DNA from 2 places in the Kitasatospora sp. NPDC127067 genome. Region 2 is predicted to be linked to the other one. Evidence: riboswitches for the same ligand, from Rfam matches in the RefSeq annotation. Region 2 holds a riboswitch; the other holds the start of a gene.
The links. A riboswitch is a leader RNA that binds a small molecule or an ion and turns the genes downstream of it on or off. The one in region 2 is predicted to bind thiamine pyrophosphate.
Positions count from the first base shown of each region.

Region 1 (4,204 bases), on a different contig from region 2:
GGAGATCTTCATCGAGCAGAACTTCGGGCCGCACATCGAGCAGAAGTGCGCGGTCTTGGCGGGCTCGGCGGGGAGGGTCTCGTCGTGGAAGGCGCGGGCGGTCTCCGGGTCGAGGGCCAGGTTGAACTGGTCCTCCCAGCGGAACTCGAAGCGGGCGTCGGAGAGGGCGTCGTCCCAGGCCTGGGCGCCGGGGTGGCCCTTGGCCAGGTCGGCGGCGTGGGCGGCGATCTTGTAGGTGATCACTCCGGTCTTGACGTCGTCCCGGTTGGGCAGGCCCAGGTGCTCCTTGGGGGTCACGTAGCAGAGCATCGCGGTGCCCCACCAGGCGATCATCGCCGCGCCGATGCCCGAGGTGATGTGGTCGTAGCCGGGGGCGACGTCCGTGGTCAGCGGGCCGAGGGTGTAGAACGGCGCCTCGTCGCAGATCTCCTTCTGGAGATCCATGTTCTCCTTGATCTTGTTCATCGGGACGTGGCCCGGGCCCTCGATCATCACCTGGACGTCGTGCTCGCGGGCGATCCGGCCGAGCTCGCCGAGGGTCTTCAGCTCGGCGAACTGCGCCTCGTCGTTGGCGTCCGCGATCGAGCCCGGGCGCAGGCCGTCGCCGAGCGAGAAGGTGACGTCGTAGGAGGCCAGGATGGAGCAGAGTTCCTCGAAGTTGGTGTAGAGGAAGTTCTCCTGGTGGTGGGCCAGACACCAGGCCGCCATGATCGAGCCGCCGCGCGAGACGATGCCGGTCTTGCGGCGCGCGGTGAGCGGGACGTAGCGCAGCAGCACGCCGGCGTGGACGGTCATGTAGTCGACGCCCTGCTCGCACTGCTCGACGATCGTGTCCCGGTAGACCTCCCAGCTCAGCTCCTCGGCCCTGCCGTCCACCTTCTCCAGGGCCTGGTACAGCGGCACGGTGCCGATCGGCACCGGGGAGTTGCGCAGGATCCACTCGCGGGTGGTGTGGATGTTGCGGCCGGTGGAGAGGTCCATGACGGTGTCCGCGCCCCAGCGGGTGGCCCAGGTCATCTTCTCCACCTCCTCCTCGATCGAGGAGGTGACGGCGGAGTTGCCGATGTTGGCGTTGATCTTCACCAGGAAGTTGGTGCCGATGACGGCCGGCTCCACCTCCGGGTGGTTCACGTTGACCGGGATGACGGCCCGGCCGCGGGCCACCTCGGCGCGCACGTACTCCGGCGCCAGGCCCTCGCGCAGCGCCACGAACTCCATCTCCGGCGTCACCACGCCCCGCTTGGCGTAGGCGAGTTGGGTGACGGCGGCGCCACCGCGACCGCGCAGCGGGCGACGCGGCCGGCCGGGGAAGACGGCGTCCAGGTTGCGCAGGTTCCCGCCGCGCGGCGAGGTGTGCTTGATCCCGTCGTCCTCGGGGCGCGGCTCGCGGCCGTCGTACTCCTCGACGTCGCCGCGCTGGCGGATCCAGGCGTCCCGCAGGGCGGGCAGGCCGCGCCGCACATCGGGCTCGAAGGACGGGTCGGTGTACGGGCCGGAGGTGTCGTACAGCGGGACGGACCCGCCGTTGGTGAGCCGCACCTCGCGGTACGGAACGCGCAGGTCGGGACGCGACCCCTCGCGGTAGGACTTGCGCCAGGCCGGGGTCGGGTAGCCGGTGCGCTCGCTGCTGGGGGCGCCCTGGGCAGACTGCGGCTGTGCTTCGAACGTGGTCATCTGACCTCTACTCCCTACGCCGGCATTACCCGGTCAGGTTCCTGCGGTCGACGCAGCCGTCGGTCCGTCCGTCGACGTCCCGGTCAGCGTCCTCTCAGCCCGGTGCTCCGAGCTCCCGCGTCGCAGGCGGTGTTGCCTGCACACGACGCCCAACACCGTAGCGAGCCGATCGCCGCAGGTCCAGAGCGCCCCACGAGCCGGTCACCCCGTCCCGTCGAGCGACCGGTGTCGTCGTCGACCTCTTCGGCTACTACCGCAACCAGTAGCCGATCGGATACCGGAGAACGGCCGAGGCCCGGTCCCCCTCTCGTGGGGGCCGGGCCTCAGGGCGGCGTTACGGGGTGGTGGGTCAGCTCTTGGCGGCCTTCTTCACCAGGACCACCACGGCGGCGGCGATGCCGACCACCACCAGCAGCTTGATCACGATCGAGAGCAGGGCGCCGACGACGCCGAACACGAAGGCGACGATGTTCCAGGCCAGCACCAGGACCAGCACCGGGATGACGATGTTGCGCACCCAGGAGGGCAGCGACTTCCAGAGCTCAGCCATGTCGGTTCCTCTTCTCCCCTCGGGTCGGCCGCCGTCCGGTGCCGCATCCCGCTTGCTTTCGGTACTTCGATCGTACGGTGGCGCGAGTGCCGGAACGAGGCCCAACGGCCCGGAGAGAACCCCGAGATCACCCCGAGCCCGACCCCCCGGGTGACCCCCGAGAATTCGTCCGGCGGCGTACAACCCCCGGCGTTCCCAAGCGTCCAACCAGTGCCGGAAGAACACCCGTCCGGTGCCATCGACCAGGGGGGAACCTGATCATGCGGGCCAGAACAGCCGTGTCCACCGCCGCTCTCGCGGCGCTCAACCTGACCGTGGCGGCGCTCGCCGCGGTCCCGGCGACCGCGGCACCGGCGGCCGTGACCGCCGCCGCCGACGTGACCGCACCGGCCGGGTTCGTCGGGATGTCCCCGACCCGGATCCTGGACACCCGCTCCTACGACCAGACCCCGTCGCACGACCACTTCGGACCGCTCAAGGAAGGCGAGTACTACAGCACCCCGGTCTCGCAGCGCTGCGGCAACCACCCGCCGATGTACTGCGGCTCCGCCGTGCCGACCGACGCCACGGCCGTGGTGGTCAACCTCACCGTGACCGACCCGACCGCCGACGGCTTCGTCACGCTCGCCCCCAAGGCCGGCCCGGCCGGCACCAAGCCCGCCACCTCCAGCATCAACTTCAAGGCCGGCCAGACCATCTCCAACCTGGTCACGATCGCGGTCGGTCCGGTCGGTCGGGGCGCCCCGTGGATCAACGTCTACAACAACGCGGGCACCGCCCATGTCGTGCTCGACGTGGTCGGGTACTACCGGACCGCGGCGACCGACAAGTACGGCCCGCTGACCCCGACCCGGATCGCCGACAGCCGCAGCGACGGCACCGGGCGGCTCGGCGGCGACGCGGTGCGCAGCTACCAGGTCGCCCGCCCCGAGCTGGGGACCGCGGACGCCACCTCGGTGGTCCTCAACGTCACCACCACGGACGGCTCCTGGGACAGTTTCCTGACCGCGTACCCGAGCGGGACGCAGCGGCCCGCCTACGGCTCGAACGTCAACTTCCCGGTGGGATCGACGGTCGCGAACCAGGTCGTGGTGCCGGTCGGCGCGGACGGGCGGATCGACGTCTACAACCGCGCCGGCTGGGTGCACGTGATCGTCGACGTCGTCGGTTACTACGGGCCGTCCGGAAGGGGCCTGTTCAGCGCGCTCACGACGCCGGTCCGCAACCTCGACACCCGGATCACCGGTGGCAAGCTCCAGCAGGGGGCGACCACGACCGTCCAGGCCGTGCCCGCGGACGGCTCCGTCCCGAACGTGCTGGGTGTCGAGGCCAACGTCACGATCACCGACGTCACCGACTCCGGCCACCTCACGGTGTTCCCGGGCGGGGGCCTGCCGCCGAACACCTCCACCGTGAACGTCGAACCCGGGCAGACCGTCGCCAACTCGGTGACCACCGGGGTCACCGGCGGGGGCACCTACTCGGTCTTCAACCACGGCGGCCCGGTGAACGTCGTCGCCGACCTGACCGGCTACTTCGTCACCGGCTGACCGGGCACCGCCCGCCCGTCGTCCGCCCGTCGTACAGGTGCCGTGCGGACGGCGGACGGCGGGCGGCCGCACCCGCGCGGCTTCAGACCGGCCAGCGCTCTCCGCGCCAGGCGGCGTCCCAGAACATCCACTCGTAGCGCGAGGTGGTCACGAAGTGCTCGACCACCTTGCGGCGCTCGGCCGCGGACAGCTCCTCACCGAGCCGGTCGGTGAGCGCCAGCGCCCGGCGGACCACCGACTGGAAGGCCTCGTCGCCGTAGGTGGCGATCCACTTGCTGTACAGCGGGTCGGGCGAGCCCTGGGCGAGCAGCGCCTCGCCGACCCGGGCGTAGATCCAGTAGCAGGGCAGCACCGCGCCGACCGCCTCGGCGAACGAGCCGCCGTAGACGGTGGCCAGCAGGTAGCTGGTGTAGGCCCGGGTGGTGGGCAG
Region 1 covers NZ_JBHXEM010000049.1:25,298-29,501, reverse strand. Annotated here, with positions in the region: gene thiC (phosphomethylpyrimidine synthase ThiC) at 1-1,674, opposite strand, end outside; TPP riboswitch at 1,669-1,803, opposite strand; gene ACFWJ4_RS20625 (DUF5326 family protein) at 2,024-2,224, opposite strand; gene ACFWJ4_RS20620 (hypothetical protein) at 2,485-3,774, shown strand; gene tenA (thiaminase II) at 3,857-4,204, opposite strand, start outside.
Region 1: it holds a riboswitch for thiamine pyrophosphate, as region 2 does, so the genes downstream of both, thiC (phosphomethylpyrimidine synthase ThiC) here and thiO (glycine oxidase ThiO) in region 2, are expected to answer to the same signal.

Region 2 (4,204 bases):
CGGGTCAGCACGTCGAGCACGGAGCCCTGGGTGGTGGCGTCGACCCGGCGCATCGCGACGGTGGTCAGCTCGGTGCCGGAGGCGAGCAGCGCGCGCTCCAGGACCTCCAGGCTGGGGGCGCCCCCGGTGCCCATGATCAGCCGGGAGGAGAAGGCCGTCCCGGCGATGGTCAGAAGGTCGTCGGCCATGGTTCAGCCTCCCTGCACGGCGGTGAGGATCTCGATCCGGTCGCCGCCGGCCAGCGCCGTCCCGGGCCACGAACCGCGGGGCACCACGGCCTCGTTGAGCGCGGCGGCGACACCGGTGTTGGCGGCGCTGACGGCGGCCACCACCTCGGCGAGGGTGGTCGTGGCGGACACCCGGCGGGGCTCGCCGTTGACGGTCAGGGCGATCTCGTTCGGGGTGATCTCGTTCGGGGCGATCTCGGTCATGCGGAGGCCTTCGCAGCGGGGGGTTCGGGGGAGAAGCGCAGGGGCGTGAACGGCCTTGCCGTTTCGGGGACTTCACCGGTGGCCAGGTACTCGGAGACCAGGTCGGCGGTCACCGGGGTGAGCAGCACGCCGTTGCGGTAGTGGCCGGTGGCGGCGACCAGCCCGGGCAGTGACGTCGGGCCGAGCAGCGGGGCGTTGTCCGGCGATCCGGGGCGCAGCCCGGCGGAGGTCTCCAGCAGCGGGAGTTCGGTGATTCCCGGGACCAACTCGTGGGCGTCGCGCAGGAGTTCGTACACCCCGCCGGCGGTGACGGTGGTGTCGTAGCCCTGCTCCTCGGTGGTCGCGCCGACCACCAGCTCGCCGTTCTCCCGGGGCACCAGGTACAGGTGCCGGCCGCGGACGACGGCGCGGACGTTGCGGGACAGGAACGGGCGGTAGGCGTCCGGGACGTGCAGCCGCAGCACCTGCCCCTTCACCGGTCGGATCGCGGGCAGCACACCGTCGGGCAGGCCGGGCAGCCGGTGGCTGTGCGGGCCGGCGGCGAGGACGACCTGTCCGGCGCCCACCCGTTCCCCGGTCGAGAGCCGGGCGCCGGTCGCGCGGCCGTCCTCGACCAGCAGCTCGACGGCCTCGGCGCGGTGCAGCAGGACGTTCGCGTTCTCGCAGGCGGCGGCCAGGGCGGTGAGCAGGCGCCGGGGGTCCACCTGGTGGTCGTCCGCGACGTGCAGGCCGCCGCGCACGCCGGGGGCGAGCATCGGCTCCAGCCTGCGGGCCTCCCGGCCGGTCAGCCAGGTCGAGTCCAGACCGAGCCGCTGGTGGAAGGCGTGCAGCTCGCGCAGTTCCTCGCGGTCGTCGGAGTCCAGCGCCACGGCGACGGTGCCGCAGCGGCGGTAGCCGGTGTCCCGGCCGCCGCTCGCCTCGGAGAGCTCGGCGGCGAAGGCCGCGTACCGCTCGTTCGAGGCCATCCCGAGGCGCAGCAGCGGCTCCTCGCCGTACTGCAGCTCGGTGACCGGGGCGAGCATCCCGGCCGCGACCCCGGCGGCCCCGCCGCCGGGGGAGGGGTCGACCACGATCACGTTCCGCAGCCCGCGCTGCGCGGCGCGCCAGGCGACGGCGAGGCCGATGACGCCCCCGCCGATCACCAGCACGTCGGCGTGGGCGCCTGATGGCAAGCGTGACAAAGCTGCTCTTCTCCCTTCGCCGGTATGACCCGGATCAGGTTCGGACGGTCGCAGGCCGTGCCAGCCCGCCTCTCAGCCCGGTGCGCCGGGCTCCCGTGTGGTGCCCCCACCTTAACGCCGGGGGTCGGCCCGGCCGAAGGCCCGTACAGCGGGCGGACGGCCCGCAGGCCGCCGCGTCGCGCTGAGTACAGTGACGGGCGTGGCAGAGCTGAGCGGAACGGATCAGGTGGTCGTCGTCGGAGCCGGGCTGGCCGGGGCGCAGTGCGCCCTCAAGCTGCGGCAGGGCGGCCGGCAGGGGCCGATCGTGCTGGTCGGCGAGGAGCCGCACGCGCCGTACGACCGGCCGCCGCTCTCCAAGGACGTGCTGCTCGGCAAGGCCGACTCCACCGCCCTGGACATCGACTACGGGCAGCTCGGCATCGAGCTGCTCACCGGCCGCCGGGCCACCGGACTGACCCCCGGCGTGCTGCACACCGACGGCGGCGACCTCCCGTACGGCTCGCTGGTGATCGCCACCGGCGCCGTCCCGCGGGCCCTGCCCGGCGCCGAGCGCGCGCACCTGCTGCACACCCTGGACGACGCCCTGGCGCTGCGCGCGCTGCTGCGCCCCGGGCTGCGGCTGGTGCTGGTCGGCGCGGGCTGGATCGGCGCCGAGGTGTCCACCGCGGCCCGCGCGGCGGGCTGCGAGGTGACCGTGGTCGAGGCCGGCCCGGCGCCGCTGCCCGGCGCACTGCCGACCGAGGTCGGCTCGGCGATGGCCGCCTGGTACGCCGGGGCCGGGGTCGACCTGCGCTGCGGGGTCGGCGTGGCCGCCGTCGAGCCCGGCGCGGTGCTGCTGGCGGACGGCTCGCACCTGCCCGCCGACGAGGTGGTGGTCGGCATCGGGGCCCGCCCCGCGACCGGCTGGCTGGCCGGCTCCGGGGTCGAGCTGGACGCGGCCGGCGCCGTCGTGGTGGACGGGCGGCTGCGCACCTCGGTGCCCGGCGTGTTCGCGGCCGGCGACTGCGTCAGCTACCCCTCGGCCCGGGCCGGTGCCCGGCTGGCCGTCCAGCACTGGGACCACGCCCTGCAGTCCGGCGAGGCGGTGGCCGCAGCGCTCCTGGGCGCGGACGCGCCGGCCTACGACCCGGTGCCGTACTTCTGGTCCGAGCAGTTCGGCCGGATGGTCCAGTACGCCGGCCGGCACGCCGAGGGCGACGAGCTGCTGTGGCGCGGCTCCCCGCGGGACGGCGACTGGTCGGTGCTCTGGCTGCGCGACGGCGTGCCGAGCGCGCTGCTGGCCGTGGACCGGCCGCGCGACCTCACCCAGGGGCGGAGGCTGATCGAGCGCGGTACGGCCCTGGATCCGGCCCGCGCGGGCGACCCGGCGGTGCCGCTGAAGTCGGCCGTCGCGGGGTAGTGCCTGGTGCGCGGTGGGCCGCGGAGGTGGCAGTCTGGTGGCGTGAGTGAGATCGAAAGCAAGATTGAAGCCCTGGTCACCGACTGGATGTACCTGCCCGACATCTCGGAGCAGTGGGGGGTCCGGGTCACCGAGGTGCGTGACCTGGTCAAGAACGGCGGCCTGATCGCCGTCCGGCGCGGGCCGAACAAGTCGCTGCAGGTCCCGGCGGCGTTCATCGACGGCCCGGGCCTGGTCAAGCACCTGTCCGGCACCCTGACCGTCCTGCGGGACTGCGGGTACAACGACGTGGAGATCCTGGAGTGGCTCTTCACCGAGGACCCGTCGCTGCCCGGCAGCCCGATCCAGGCGCTGCGGGAGAACCGCGGCACCGAGGTGAAGCGCCGCGCCCAGGCGATGCTGATCTGATGGCGGCGGACACGCTGCGTACCCGGCTGGCCGACGCCCGGCTCTACCTGTGCACCGACGCCCGCCGGGAGCAGGGCGACCTCGCCGAGTTCCTGGACGCGGCGCTGGCGGGCGGGGTGGACATCGTCCAGCTGCGGGACAAGGGTCTGGAGGCCAAGCAGGAGCTGGAGGCCCTGGAGGTCTTCGCCGACGCCTGCCGCCGGCACGGCAAGCTGCTGGCCGTCAACGACCGCGCCGACGTCGCCCACGCGGCCCGGCCGGACGTGCTGCACCTCGGCCAGGACGACCTGCCGGTGCCGGCCGCCCGGGCGATCCTCGGCGAGGACGTGCTGATCGGCCGTTCCTGCCACGCCGAGTCCGAGGTGGACGCGGCGATCGCCGAACCCGGTACGGACTACTTCTGCACCGGCCCGGTCTGGCCGACCCCGACCAAGCCGGGCCGCCCGGCCCCGGGCCTCGGCCTGGTCTCGTACGCGGCGAAGCAGGACACCGACCGGCCGTGGTTCGCGATCGGCGGGATCGACCTCGGCAACCTGGACGAGGTGCTGGCCGCCGGTGCCCGCAGGATCGTCGTGGTGCGGGCCGTCACCGCCGCGGCGGATCCGCGGGCGGCCGCCGCCGAGCTGTCCCGCCGGGTGCGCGCCGCGCTCTGACCGGCCCGGATCAGCGGGATCCGGGGGCCCGCAGGCCCCCGGGGCCGTCGCCGTCCGTCAGTACTTGCGGACGGTGGCGGCCTCGGCCAGGGCCAGCAGCACCGTACGGGCCCGGTCGTCGGCGAGCGGAGC
Region 2 covers NZ_JBHXEM010000145.1:8,421-12,624, reverse strand. Annotated here, with positions in the region: gene ACFWJ4_RS35775 (thiazole synthase) at 1-188, opposite strand, end outside; gene thiS (sulfur carrier protein ThiS) at 192-431, opposite strand; gene thiO (glycine oxidase ThiO) at 428-1,603, opposite strand; TPP riboswitch at 1,607-1,719, opposite strand; gene ACFWJ4_RS35760 (NAD(P)/FAD-dependent oxidoreductase) at 1,803-3,011, shown strand; gene ACFWJ4_RS35755 (Rv2175c family DNA-binding protein) at 3,054-3,419, shown strand; gene thiE (thiamine phosphate synthase) at 3,419-4,072, shown strand; gene ACFWJ4_RS35745 (polyprenyl synthetase family protein) at 4,130-4,204, opposite strand, start outside.